Regions from separate parts of the Paenibacillus sp. JCM 18996 genome, predicted to be linked through region 2. Evidence: riboswitches for the same ligand, from Rfam matches in the RefSeq annotation. Region 2 holds a riboswitch; each other region holds the start of a gene.
What was found. Region 2 has a riboswitch for cyclic di-AMP ahead of ACZ5N7_RS08230 (CAP domain-containing protein). Riboswitches for the same ligand answer to the same signal wherever they lie in the genome.
Positions count from the first base shown of each region.

Region 1 (3,448 bases), 1.4 Mb from region 2:
GGTCGGAGAGATCAGCGGCAGGGTGAGTTTGCGAAAAGTATGGTACGGAGAAGAACCGTCTATTTTCGCGCTCTCGTAAATTTCCTGGGAAATTCCCTGCATTCCGCTGAGCAGTACAAGATAATTGAAGCCCAGGTTCATCCATATCGTCATTATGGAGACAGAAATCAGCGCCCATGCGGGGTCGGCAAGCCAAGAAACAGGATGGAGCCCGATCGATTGCACAAAATAATTGAGTATCCCTACGGTCGGATGGAACAGCGCCATCCAGATTACGGCGCCGGTACCGGCCGAAATGGCCATTGGGAGGGCAAAGAAAAATTGAAACACCTTTATGCCGCGCAGCCGGTTTACTGTTAACCAGGCCAATAACAGCGAGGCCACGATGCCGAGCGGGATTGTGAATAACGCAAACAAACCCGTGACTTGCAGACTTGTCCAAAATTTATCGGAAACTAGCAACTCCTTGAAATTGTCCGTTCCCACAAAGGCCGCGACTCTACCCCTTGGATCCGTAATATGCAGGCTAAGATACACGGTTCTCAGCAGCGGATAGAATAGAAAGATGCTGAATAAAACCAGAGAAGGAGCAAGGAACAAGTAGGCGAGGCCGGTTTCTTTCCATACGGCTAGCCGGCGGGACTGGGTTTTTGGTGAAGCAATCCGGGCTGGTTGTGATATATCTATATTATTTTTTGCCATGCCCATAGGCTGACCTCCTTCTTTAATTGACTTGTCTCATTATAGAGAAGGAATGTTTTTCGCAAGTTAGCGGGATGTAAAATAATTGTTAACAGTTGTCGATTTATGTCGAGAGATATTGTGGTATAGCGCATATGTGGTTTAACAGCCTGCAAAATCAGAGTGGAAGTGTAATCCGCAGGCTTTTTTTTGTACATAAAAGCGCAGTGAAATGGCATTGTCAAGTTAATTTTATATTAAAGTATGATGAGAATGGGGAGAAAGAAACATTAAAAAATTCCTCGTTTATTTGAATTGTTTACGCAGTGTAAACATTGTGGCGCCCCACAGTTAACCCGTTTGCAGGGATATGAATTTTTTTTAACGTTAATTTCGCTGTGCTTATTTGCAGTTTTTGGGTGTTTCTATAGATGTTTCAGTATGGTAGTTTGGTAGGAGCCGAGACTTCAGGGACGTTATATTTCAATTGAAGTGCGGGGGACGATATATCGAGGCGCTGTTCTTTTGTAACTTGCGCTGCAGGGGTGAATCGAGCTTTTTTCGTTAGGGCTGTATCCTTGGGCCCGAACCCGTCAACTAACCTCGTAGGCGAATAGAAAAGGAGACGATACCAGATGAACCTTTTTTCTTTGAAAAAAACAATGCCTGTAATGGGGATTGCCGTGGGGCTTCTTGGCGTAAGCGGTCCTATTTCTTTTGCGGCGAAAACTCCGCTGCCTCTACAGGCAGAAACCGCTGCAGTAAAAACGAAAGCGCAGGCTGTGAATTTTACTGTGGAGTGGCCGATTTTCGGACCAAAGCAGGTGGAACGTTTTGTAAAGCCCAATGCTGAAGCGGCAGCTACTGGCGCCCCGGCTGCTGCAGCCGTTGACGCGTCGGAGAAGGCACCGGCTGATGTGTCAGCCCCGCTGCTCGCCAACCTCAAGCCCGCCGCTGCGCCCGTGGCTGTCGCACCCCAACCCGTGGTAGTTGCCGCTGCACCGGCACCCGCGCCAGTCAATGAAAAGACAGTGTCTGCTCCGGCTGAACCTGATGCCAACAAAGCAGCCGTTGCTCAATCTGATGCCACTAAAGCAGTCCCGGTCAAGGCTAAAGCCGACGCGCCTGCCAATTTTAAAAAAGAGATCGAGGCTAAAGCCACAGCCTATTCCGGTTCTGCGGAAGAAAACGGAGGGTATGCCGGTATGGATGCCATGGGAAATAAACTTGAGCTCGGAACGATCGCTGTCGACCCCCGAGTGATTCCGCTGGGTTCCACGGTGTACGTAACCGGTTATAACCACAATGGGCTGCCGGTAAAAGGTATGACCTTTAAAGCTACGGATACCGGGGGAGCCATTAAAGGGAACCGTATCGATATATTCCTGCCCGGATCGAATGATCAAATTTCCTCGTTCGGCATTCAGAACGTCAAAATATATGTACTATAATAGAGATAGATATGGAAAAGGTCCCTGCACTTTATGAGTACGGGCCTTTTTCGTTTTGACGTCAAAGCGGGGACTCTCACATTTTTATTCCGTCAGCTTATTGATTACCATTACCGCCGCACCCGTCACCAGAGCTTCTTCTCCAAGACGGCCCTGGCTGAAAACAACCTGATAAATCGGATAATAATACGTGTTCTGGATGGCCACTTTGGTGGAAACCCGGAAGAACAAAGGGTGCGCATTAATAAGCGGGCCGCCCAGGATGACTTTCTCGGGATGAAGAATGTTAAGGAGGTTGGCCAGCCCGATGCCGAAGTATGCTGCGGACTGTGTGAACAATTCGACCGTCAAGGGGTCGTTCTGCTTTAAAGCCGCGGTCAAATCGGTGAATGTGATTTTCTCCGGGGCGCCCGTGATGCTGCGCAGCGCGCTTTCACGCCCTTGCTTAAGCCTGGAAACAGCCGCCTGCTCCAAAGCGTGGACGGACGCGAAGGATTCCAGGGATCCGTAATTTCCGGATGCGTTCAGCCGGGGTCCGTCGGTTTGAATAATCATTTGGCCGATCGAGCCCTCCATATCCACCGCCCCGTAAACCACCTTTCCGCCCGCGGTCATCGAAGAACGAAGGCCGACCCCGAGATGGATGTACAGCAGGTGGCGGTAATCCCGCCGGCGGTCCGCCCAATATTCGCCTATGATCGCCGTGTTCGCTCCATTATCCAGAAAGACGGGGATGTTTAGCCGGTCCTCCAGAAGCTGCACTATAGGCACGTTGCTCCAGCCCGGAGCGGGAAAATGCAGCGGGCTCAAGATCATCCCGGCGGCAAAATCCAAAGGTCCTACGGCGCCGATTCCGATGCCCAGTATCGCCGAGGCTTCGATGGCATGCCCGGACAGCATGGATTCCATGGAAGAGACCAGTTCGGTCAGCAGTGCATCTGGCGTCATTTTTTCCGTCATCAGCCACCGTTTCGTTTCCAGCTTGTTCATATGCAGATCGCAAAGGATGAGTTTGGAGCTAAGCCTGGAAATTTCGATGCCGACCACATAAGCATACAGGGGATTCGTCCGGTACAGGATGGGCCTTCTCCCTCCGGTGGATTCTCCCAGCCCTGCTTCCACAAGCAAGCCCTGAGCGGTCATTTCCTCCAGCGTTCGGGTGAGCGTGCTGCCCGTCATCGAACTTTGCTCCAGAAGATCTATCTTCGACATAATATCCTGTTTGCGGATCAATTCGTATACTTCTTTGCTTTTCCGGTTTGGCAGCCGGTTCTGCGGCAAAAGCTTATCCATAAAAAAACCCCCGTCATCGAGCT
Region 1 is NZ_AP043884.1:249,565-253,012, forward strand. Features, by position in the region: gene ACZ5N7_RS01215 (carbohydrate ABC transporter permease) at 1-708, opposite strand, end outside; cyclic di-AMP (ydaO/yuaA leader) riboswitch at 1,129-1,308, shown strand; gene ACZ5N7_RS01220 (3D domain-containing protein) at 1,317-2,132, shown strand; gene ACZ5N7_RS01225 (ROK family protein) at 2,217-3,425, opposite strand.
Region 1: linked by a shared signal. The riboswitch ahead of ACZ5N7_RS01220 (3D domain-containing protein) and the one ahead of ACZ5N7_RS08230 (CAP domain-containing protein) in region 2 are both predicted to bind cyclic di-AMP.

Region 2 (3,448 bases):
GGACGGGCACGGATCGGCGGCTCCAGCCGCAGGAACAAGCGCACCGGCCGCAGCAGCAGGGCCAGCCGGTTCCTCCTCGCTGCCGCTGTACTTGTCCGTCGCCGCTTTAGCAATAGCGATCCTTTCCCTGATCATGAACATGATGAAAAAGAAAGCCTGATTATCAGCGCTCCTTCGGCATAGTGGGTCTGTTCAAAAAGCTCTTTTTGAACAGGCTCATAGAGCCGTAAGGAGTGTTTTTTTTCCGCGGTGAGCTGTGTTCCTCCCCCAGGTTGGTGATCTCCCGCCGGGTTTTTCTTACCAGATAGGGATTGAGTCTATCAACGCTCCTGTGGTACTGTAATAGGAGCAGACTCAGGTAGAAAGGATCCGTCTATGTCATCGATCATCGTTATTCTATTTTGTTTGATTATTTTGGGGTCACTTTTCAGCTATGCAGTTCTATGCTTTTTTCAGCACAAAAGAAGCAGAGGCTGGCTGATGCTGCTCTGCACCGTTGCAGCCATCGTCCTTTTCGTAATTGCGGTAAGCAACAGATGGATTATCCCGCCTGACAGTCCTATCAAAACGATTTGAGTGAAAAAGAGACCGGATCTTCTCTCTGGCAGGGAGACTTTCGGTTTCTTTTTTTTTTTCAATGAACGCTCTATCCATAACTTTCCATGTTTCAAAAGAATGCTGGCCCATCAAGGCTTTCAGAACTCTATGAGAATTACATTAGAACATTCTCATTGTAATTCCTCTGGGAATCTATCAGAATAGTACTCGAACAACAAACAGCCGAAGCTCTTAATAGAGAGCGCGGGGGATCCAAGTTAAGGGGTGAAGCCTTTCTCGTGAAGGCAGGGGAAACTCTCAACCGAATCCGTCAGCTAACCTCGCAGGCTAAGAAGGGAGAAACATCGAATGAAGAAACAGTTTGGTAAAATGATTATGACGGGGGCCTTGGTATTGGGGCCGCTATTGAGCGCAGGAACCGCTTTCGCGGCAACCGCCGATACAACCCAGGAAGCCCCTGTTCACCGCATAAGCTACAATGTACAAGCTTTTGCGTTTGACGGTTATACCTGGACACAGCTGCAAGGAAATAACTGGGAGCAAATCTTCAAGGATGTATTTACCGGGTTCCCTGGACAAGTAAATCTACCCGCTCCGACACCTGCACCACAACCTCAACCGCAGCCAACTCCTGCTCCGCAGCCAACTCCTGCTCCGCAGCCAACTCCTGCTCCGCAGCCAGCTCCTGCTCCGAAGCCAGCCCCTGCTCCGCAGCCAACTCCTGCTCCGCAGCCAGCTCCTGCTCCGAAGCCAGCCCCGGTTCCGCAGCAAAAGCCTGTGCAGAAGCCAGCGCCTCAGCCTGTGCAGAAGCCAGCCCCGGCCGCACAGAACAGCAGCGCATCCGAATTTGAGAAGCAAGTGCTGCAGCTCGTCAACCAGGAAAGAGCCAAAGCCGGCTTGAAAGCATTGAGCATGGACACGAACTTGTCCAAAGTTGCAATGGCCAAAGCCCAAGATATGTACAAAAACAACTATTTTGACCACAATTCTCCAACTTACGGATCCCCGTTTGACATGATGAAGAGCTTCGGCATCTCCTTCAACACCGCAGGAGAAAACATAGCTAAAGGCCAAACCAGCCCGCAGCAAGTGATGAACGATTGGATGAACAGCGCAGGTCACAGAGCCAACATTCTAAACAGCAGCTTTACCAAAATCGGTGTCGCTGAATATAACGGAGAATGGGTCCAGGAATTCATAGGCTAGGATCATAACAAAAAGGCTGCTTCCGGCATAACTGCCGAAGCAGCCTTTTTTTGTGGCAGCATAACAGGATAACCCGAAGTTAGGCGAATTGGCTTTCCATAAGGTATACTGTTGGGAAACAGTTTGTTTTTATGGAGTGATGGGATGCTTATCAATTTAAAGGACAGAATAGACGAAACAGATGTGAGAGAGCTGCTTGAATATTCCATGTTTGATGAACCTGAAAAGGTGGATAAAGCGTTAGAGGAGTACAGGTACGGCCCGGAGGTTGAATTATATGGGTTGGAAACCGTGGACAGGCTGGTTGGCATGGTAGGGTGCAGAAAGCTTGGCGGCGGTGAACTGGAGATCAGACATTTGTCCATTTTCCCGGAATTCCGGAGAAAAGGGTATGGGGCTTTGCTGATCAAGGAATTAGCCAAATTAAAGCGGCCTGAGACCATTTCGGCTGAGACGGATGACTATGGGGTAGATTTTTACAGAAATGTCGGCTTTCGCGTCATCAGTTTGGGAGAACGATACCCGGGCGTAGAGAGATACCGCTGCGAATTAGATTGGGCCAGCCATGAAGACAACTAGCATCGAAGGTGGATGAAAAACAAAAAAACCGCTAACTCAAGGTTAACGGGGCTCGTTTTTGCGGGTATTCCTACCATTCGACTGACCAGGCGCTCTCATAGGCACGGTTTCTTTGTGTACGGGACTGATTTGCTTCAGCAGCGGCGGGGGAAATGTAGCGCAGCGGAAGCGGTCTTGCCGGTTCAGCTGGAGCTGCTTGCCCAGGCACAAGCTTCAAGCTTGACGTCAAGCTACCTTGCGGCGGACGCTTCTTGATGCGTCAGATTCGGCTGACTTTCGCTTTCCTGTGTACAGTATTTAATTGTGCTTTCACTTGATGTTACCTTCCTCCACTATATGGAGCGGCACGCAGCCGTCGGATCAAATAATTTGGGCAAACGGCTTAAGGCAGCAGCAAATGCGGGTTTGCAAGATGATAATCGGGGCCGAAAATATCCGCGAAGGATTTGCTTTCCTTGCGTCTGATTTTCCGTGCTTCCTTACGGACCGGTGCGGTCTCGAACAGCTGCTTTTCTTCATCCGTTTCCGGAATGATAGCGGGTACTTCCGTTGGACGGTCATCTTCGCCCAGTGCGACGAAGGTGAGAAAGGAAGTGGCGCACACCTTGCGTTCACCCGTCAGCAGGTCCTCGGTCACAACCCGGACGAACACTTCCATCGAGGTTTTGTGGGTCCAGGTGACAAAAGCGGACAGGCACACTGCGTCTCCCTTTTTCACCGGATGGAGGAAATCCACTGAATCCGTGGACGCTGTGACCACGGGGCGCCGCGCATGCCGGGTGGCCGCTATTGTGGCCACATCGTCAATATAGGCCATCAGCTTGCCCCCAAAAATCGTGCCGTGATGATTCGTGTCCGGAGGCAGGACAATGGAGGCTTTTATTGTAAAAGACGCTCTCGCCGGTTTGGCGGGCAAAGTATCTTGAGGATTGCTCATTCGATTTCACCTTACCTATATAATATTTACTTCGTTTAAGTGTACAGGAACAAAATGGACAGGTAAAGTACATAATTCGAATGCTTTTTATTCATTTTATCTATAGGTCGTCGGACAGCCAAACATATCGTAAAGAACAGGAGTCAATTGATGGATATCCGCCATTTA
Region 2 is NZ_AP043884.1:1,639,827-1,643,274, reverse strand. Features, by position in the region: gene ACZ5N7_RS08245 (YcnI family copper-binding membrane protein) at 1-160, shown strand, start outside; gene ACZ5N7_RS08240 (hypothetical protein) at 442-690, opposite strand; cyclic di-AMP (ydaO/yuaA leader) riboswitch at 769-902, shown strand; gene ACZ5N7_RS08235 (hypothetical protein) at 1,118-1,384, opposite strand; gene ACZ5N7_RS08230 (CAP domain-containing protein) at 1,360-1,764, shown strand; gene ACZ5N7_RS08225 (GNAT family N-acetyltransferase) at 1,909-2,343, shown strand; gene ACZ5N7_RS08220 (hypothetical protein) at 2,356-2,598, shown strand; gene ACZ5N7_RS08215 (acyl-CoA thioesterase) at 2,726-3,280, opposite strand; gene ACZ5N7_RS08210 (LysR family transcriptional regulator) at 3,431-3,448, shown strand, end outside.

Region 3 (3,448 bases), 1.2 Mb from region 2:
TTACTGCGCCGGAATCGCTTCAGCGCAACGCCTGGGATTTTAAAACCCACGATAATTATGCGGAGAATGTGTATACAAGGGGCAAGCTGGTACTTTTGTCCATTGAGCAGCAGTTAGGCAAGTCCGGCATGGAGAAAGTGCTGCGCACCTATGTGGACCGGTATAAATTCCGCCATCCTTCGACGAAGGATTTTCAAAAAGTGCTTGAGGAAGTTACCAAAATGGATTGGCAGCCCTTCTTCGAGCAGTATGTGTACGGCGGCATGATGTCCGATTATGCGGTGGACCGCATCTCTTTCAAAAAATCCGACACTTCGGGCAGCTATGAAAGCACAGTCACGGTCCGCCGGCTCGGGGGGCAGTATTCCTCGGTTCCGATCGAATTTCACTTCAGGGACGGCAGCATGATGGAAAAAGCCTGGGATGGCAGGGATGCCGAAATCCAATTCAAAATCACCAATACAACCCCTGTCGATTGGGTGTCTATTGATCCCCGGCACTCGATGATCCTGGAGAATAAACGCATCAACAACTTCATGAAGACGCGCATCGACCCGAAATGGAACATCCGGTTAAGTCTCGGCACGGAAAAAATCATTGAGACCCTGTTCGGCTGGGTCGCCTGGTGAGGTGGAAAAACGATGTGGAGCGCTATGAAAGAAGGATGGAGAACGACATTGAGGCAGCCGTTTGCGGTGATCACCCTTTTTATCTACCAGCTGGTGTGGGGGCTGTTCCTCTACCGGATCGTACAGGGAATTGTGGTGCCGCTTATGCACCGGTATCCCGGAAACCTGCTGCCGAGAGAATCGCTGCAGTTGGTTATGGCCGAAAGCCAGTTCCGGCTGATGAAGACCGACTTGACCCATTCCTACCTATGGCTGTTATTGGTCCTGCTTCTTATGCGGATGGCTATTCATTCCTTGTTGAACGCGGGCATCTACTATTCCCTGGCCCACCCGGAAATGAATTCCGGCTACCGGTTTGTGAGAGGCATACGGACGTTGGGCCTCAGCTTCCTCGGCTATTATCTGTTGCAAATGGCGCTTCTTCTCGGCCCTTTGTATTTCCTGCTTCCGAAGCTGTACAGGATTTACACAAAAAGCGAGAGCAATTCCGCTCTGCTGGCGGGGATTTCCCCCTATTTAGGCGGCTATCTGCTCTATGGCGGGCTGCTCTATCTCGTGTTCCTTTACCTGCAGTTAGGGAAGGCGATGGGTAAAAAGCCGCTGTATTCCCTGCTCTTCCTGTTCCGCTACAGCCTGCCGATTATGCTCCTCGGACTGGTCACTCTATCGATCACGGGCACGCTCACTCTTTTGGTTGTGTCCGCTTCCCTATTCTGGGCCGGGCTCGCCGCTCTTATCCTGTTCCAGGCCTACCGGTATGTGCACATGTTCGGCAAAATATGGGCGATCGCCTCGCAGATCAGGTATTGGACTCAGCGTATCGATGTGTGAACAGACGTGTGGACAGACGCGTGAACAGTTGGGCTGACGCGTGGACAGACGTGTGAACAGCAGTTTGAATAACGGCAGTTTCAATCAGCAGTCAAACCAGTGCTGCATTACCGAGCCACACTTTCGCAGATTTGACTTTGTCTTGTGTATCTGGAGTAACAGCCTTATAACATTAAAAACCTCTTCTGCGGAAGGGGCTTTTTGACGTTTTATATCGATTTTTATTATTTTAAAATGTGAACATTATGTGACAAAGGGAGGAAAACCAGTTTCTTTATCGAAAGTTTAGACCTGCAAATAAAAAAAAACACACTATTTGTCGAATTTCCGTGACGGAAAACGGGGGAACCATTGTCTTGGGTGAATTGATCTCGCTTCAGAGTGATCATAGGGAACCTTCAACCGAACCCTCAAGCTAACTTCGTAGGCATGTGGAAGGAGTTTTTTCGTGTTAAAAAAGGCTTTTGCTCTGGCAGCAGGTGTTGTTATGTCCGTGTCGGTTTTTGCCGGTTCCGCATCCGCAGAAAGTCTGCTCAGCAAAGCGGTGAATTCGCTGGTAGGCACTCCCTACAAATATGCGGGAACCTCGACAAGAGGATTTGACTGCTCGGGATTTACCTCTTACTTATTCAACAAGTTCGGTGTTGATCTGCCTCACAGCTCCAAAGGTCAGAATGGCGAAGGACAGTGGATCTCCAAAAGTAACGTAAGACCCGGAGACCTCGTCTTTTTCAATACAGACGGTGTAGGAGTTTCCCATGTAGGAGTGTATGTAGGCAACGGCAAATTCGCCCACTCGGCTACGAAGGGTGGCGTGACCATCTCAAGCTTGGACAGCTCTTACTACGCCAATCGTTATGTGTCTGCGCGGCGTGTGGTTTGGGACGATCTCTACGACCAGATGATGACGGACGAAAACTAATTGAACGATGATAAGCAAAATTACTGCCCCGCTCGGCTAAGTCTGTGGACAAGCTGCGCAGGTTTTTTTTGTTATGGTTATTTACCCTTGGGGGCGGCGGTTGAAACAGGTTAGGGGGAAGTTTTTTGCAGCTGTTGTGCGCATGCTAGCGGGGCTTATTTGCAGAGATCTCCATGAGGACCAATACGAACGATATCTGTTGAATGGTTGTTTGCGAGTTATGACAAATTGAGTATCGTACCCGTTAAGAATAAATCTTAGCGGAATAGGCTACCGATTTTGTATTAGTTCATAGATCGGCAGCCTTATTTATTTTATGTACCAATGCAATGTAAACTATACTTGACATAATAAAAAACTTAAATTACATTATGTATATATAATTTTACATTTAGTAAAAAATATCTGACAAGGGGATTAAAGCATGACCTATCAAGAAAAGAAGAGCATCATATCATTGATCAGCACCATACTCATTTTTGGATCGTACTGCTTGTACATGTACCCACGATATCCCGACGGTAGCCCGGAACTTTCGGAAACCTTTCACTATTGGGGATCATTTGTTCTCGTCTTAATGCTGGTTTCGATTGTTGCGCATATTATCATCAGCATTATTTTCAACATCTTCTTAAGAATGGCGACCGGAGAGAAGGAACCCGCATTCGAGGATGAACTGGATAAGCTCATCGGTTTGAAGTCGAATCGAAATTCTTTTGCCGTATTTATCCTCGGCTTTCTTCTGGCTATGGGATCGTTGGTCATTGATAAGCCGTCACAAGTGATGTTCTTGATCCTGATCTTATCCGGATTCATTGCCGATGTAACCGGATCCATTACGAAACTTTATCACTATCGGAAAGGAGTCTAAGATGGGAAAAAATCTTGTCGGCAATCACATCCGAAAATTACGGTTTAATCATGATGAAATGACCCAGCAGCAATTGGCTGACAAGGTGGGCGTAACAAGACAGACGATCGTATCCTTGGAAAAGGGTAACTACTCCCCGTCTCTGGAACTGGCTTTTCGCATTGCTCACGCCTTCGACTTGCCTTTGGAAGAGGT
Region 3 is NZ_AP043884.1:2,863,625-2,867,072, forward strand. Features, by position in the region: gene ACZ5N7_RS14080 (M1 family metallopeptidase) at 1-629, shown strand, start outside; gene ACZ5N7_RS14085 (hypothetical protein) at 642-1,460, shown strand; cyclic di-AMP (ydaO/yuaA leader) riboswitch at 1,768-1,906, shown strand; gene ACZ5N7_RS14090 (C40 family peptidase) at 1,948-2,382, shown strand; gene ACZ5N7_RS14095 (hypothetical protein) at 2,807-3,253, shown strand; gene ACZ5N7_RS14100 (helix-turn-helix transcriptional regulator) at 3,255-3,448, shown strand, end outside.
Region 3: linked by a shared signal. The riboswitch ahead of ACZ5N7_RS14090 (C40 family peptidase) and the one ahead of ACZ5N7_RS08230 (CAP domain-containing protein) in region 2 are both predicted to bind cyclic di-AMP.

Region 4 (3,448 bases), 1.9 Mb from region 2:
TCCTCGATAAAGCTGCCGTAATCCTGCGGGGCAACATCCGGATCCATCTGCAGGTAAACGAGATTGACGCCGTTTTTATGAAGAAACTGAAACACTTCGGCTTTATTATTCAGAAGCTGGCCGGTATTCCATAAATAAGTGGCTTTATACATCGGTTTCTCTTGAGTGAGGTATGTCTTCACATACCCTGGCATCTCCTTCATCGCCAAATCAAGCAGCGCAGCCATTTCTTGACGGCTCATCGGTTCCTTGGGACGGTAGGACCATACGCCGGAAGCCATCTTAACGTCCGCTCCGTACCATTTATGGGAAATCACGCTGCTGACCGCTTCCAGCGCCCAGGTGTCGGGCTTTTCCTTAAAGCTCGAGCTTGTGTCGGGATACAGCCCTTGTTTACGGGCATATCTCCAGACCATGGCGGCGGCCTCCTGCCTGGTGACGGGTTGATCCGGCAAAAATGCCGTTTCCGTTGCACCGTCCACGATACCCGCTTCATAAGCGGCACGTATATACACAGAGCCCCAATGGCCCCCGATATCCGTAAACGGAACCCGGCCCCCATTGTCGTTCAACCGAAAAGCACCCGCCGCAAATTTGGCAAACTGCGCCCGGCTCATGGCCTGTTCGGGACCGAATAACCCGTCAGCAATGCCGTCCGCGATCCCCAGCTTCTTTAACTCTTCAATATAGGGAAGATAAGGACTTGTTCCCGGTATGTCCGTAAAATCCGCAGCAGACGCAATTACATTTGACCAGATGAACGCATTAATGACGACACACAAAATGATGGAGATTTTTTTCATTCCAGTTCCTTTCCCTGCCACATTTTTAACCGATACCAATTATAATCCATAATTAACGAATAAACCCATGGTAATATCGACCAAAAAAACGTCCTTAGGACAAGAGCGGGAGGCTGATGGAGGATGAGTACGTTTAAACCGGAAATGAATATCAGCACGGCGGAAGCTTTTTTGCAAAAGCTTTTGAACGGGCCGGTTTCCCGTCTCCATCCGATCGAAGGAGGGGAATTGAGCAAAGTTTTCAGCTACAGCCATCAAGACAAGGAATTCGTCATCCATTTTAACGGCAGCGGGGAAGGCTTTGAGAAAGAGCGGTATATACATGAAACGTTCTCATCACAGGGCATACCGGTTCCGAAGGTGCTGGAGGTCGGCAGGGCGGGCGAATTATACTTTTCCATTGCGGAAAAAGCTCCTGGACGGTCGATCGTCAGCTGCCCGCAAAATGAAGTGAAGGAGATTCTGCCCGACCTGGTAAAACAATTCTCTGCAATCAACCGGGTCTCCCTGGGCAAGTCCAAAGGTTACGGGTGGATCCAGCCCTCGGGAGACGGAGTTTATGGCAGCTGGCTGGAATTTCTCGAGTCTTTTTTTCTGAAAGAGCAATCCGGTTTTTGGGAAGGTTGGTATTCGCTGTTTGAGCATAGTTTCCTGGAGCGGGATGTATTCGAGCACTTGTATGCCATCATGATGGACCTCGCCAAATGTTCGCCCGGAGAACGCTATCTCGTGCACGGAGATTTCCACTTGGGGAACATGCTGACGGACGGGCGCACCGTGACCGGCATCGTCGACTGGGAAATGGCCATGTACGGAGACTTTGTGTTCGATTTGGCCACACAGCATCTATGGACCCCTCAGCTGCAAATTCCTCAAATGGTGCGCGATGTTTGGACGAGCGAGGGGCGCGAGATTCCCAAATTCGAAGAAAGGCTGCGATGTGCCCTGCTCTTCAAAGGATTGGACGGCCTCAGGTTCTACGCCAAGAAAGGCGACCGCAATGCCTACGGCATGGTAAAAAGCGAGCTGCTGCGCTGACGGACTGAATACCTGCGGCAATGCAAGCTGATGGCTGAAACAACCCCCTTATTACCCAATAAAACGCAGGCTTAAACATTTTACCAATAATTACATATTCATCAAAAAAGAAAGGTATGGTACGATAAATCTCGAAAAATGCCAAAACTTTGGAAGGATTTCCATGTTTCCAAAGTGCGGGGGAGAGCTTCATGACGCAGCCGCGTCTTTGGGGTGAATCGCTTTAGCGAAGGGATGTATCCTCATCCCAAACCCGACAACTAACCTCGCAGGCCCATTAAAAGGAGGAGCAACATGAAACGGTTCACCAGGAAAACTTTTTTTACTCTGGCATTAGGTCTATCGATCGCAAGCATTGCGACACCCGCATTCGCAGCAACTTACCAGGTTCAGCCCGACGATACTATGTGGAAAATTGCAACAGCCAAAAATATTCCGCTGGAGTCGATACAAAAGGCTAATCCGGGAGTAGATCCATTGAACCTGCAGACAGGGCAAACCCTGAACCTTCCCGATGTCCGCTACACGATTCAGGAGGGAGATACGTACTGGATTATTGCGAACAAGCTGAAGCTTCCTTTAAAAGAGCTGATGGCCGCCAATCCGAAACTCGATCCTCTGAATTTATACCCCGGCTTAGTGTTGACCCTGCCTTCCGCAGCCCCCGTTAAGGCGAACACTGTTCAGGCCAGTCAAGCATCAACGTCCGCAAATATCATTTCGGCATCTGCGAATACCGTGAATGTTTCCGGACAAGCCCTGCCTTATAAGAAGATTATGTCGATGACGGCCTCCGCTTATTCGGATTCCCCTGAAGAGAACGGATGGGGAGCTGTCGATTATTATGGCAACCCGCTGAAGCTGGGAACCATTGCTGTCGATCCTGCCGTCATCCCGATGGGATCCAAAGTTTTTATTACCGGCTATAACTTCAAAAACTTGCCTGACGGCGGGCTGGTTGCCTACGCTACGGATCAGGGAAGCGCGATTAAAGGAAACCGCATTGATATTTTCATTCCCGGTCATAGAGATATGGTAGCCAATTTTGGTTTCCAGGACGTGCAGCTGTATGTGCTGCAGTAAATAACAAAAGAGTGTTCCGGCTTTGTGGCCGGCGCGCTCTTTTTTTCTTCGATGGAAAGGATTTAGACAAATACCGAGATTGGATAGCTATTAGGAAATCCGTATTTTCTCTTGCAATAAGGAAAATTATAGTTTATTTTTCAAGTAGTTCCAATTATAAACGATTTAAAAGAGCGATTGCAATTGGAATGGGAGGCATGCAGATAAATTAGACAAATTTAGAATTTCAACTCACTTTGGAACAGGCTCAGCTGGAGTTGGATTATTCTTACACCGTTTAGCTAATGCCGAACAAAAGATAGGTAACTTTAATTTCACATTGGATAGTATCTTATTAAAGTCCCCATGGAATCCTAGACAAAACTGACTCATTTAAGGGCTTACAGCAGCCACTACATTTCTACTAGTGTACTTTTCGCATGAAATTCATCAGGGGAGATTATCACTATCCTTTGATCGATAATCCAGATTCCATATTATTAACCAGTATTTTCTTTTCCCACACACGGCTCTTCCAACGGATG
Region 4 is NZ_AP043884.1:3,611,234-3,614,681, reverse strand. Features, by position in the region: gene ACZ5N7_RS17740 (S-layer homology domain-containing protein) at 1-803, opposite strand, end outside; gene ACZ5N7_RS17735 (phosphotransferase family protein) at 927-1,841, shown strand; cyclic di-AMP (ydaO/yuaA leader) riboswitch at 1,971-2,130, shown strand; gene ACZ5N7_RS17730 (LysM peptidoglycan-binding domain-containing protein) at 2,136-2,924, shown strand; gene ACZ5N7_RS17725 (MATE family efflux transporter) at 3,370-3,448, opposite strand, start outside.
Region 4: linked by a shared signal. The riboswitch ahead of ACZ5N7_RS17730 (LysM peptidoglycan-binding domain-containing protein) and the one ahead of ACZ5N7_RS08230 (CAP domain-containing protein) in region 2 are both predicted to bind cyclic di-AMP.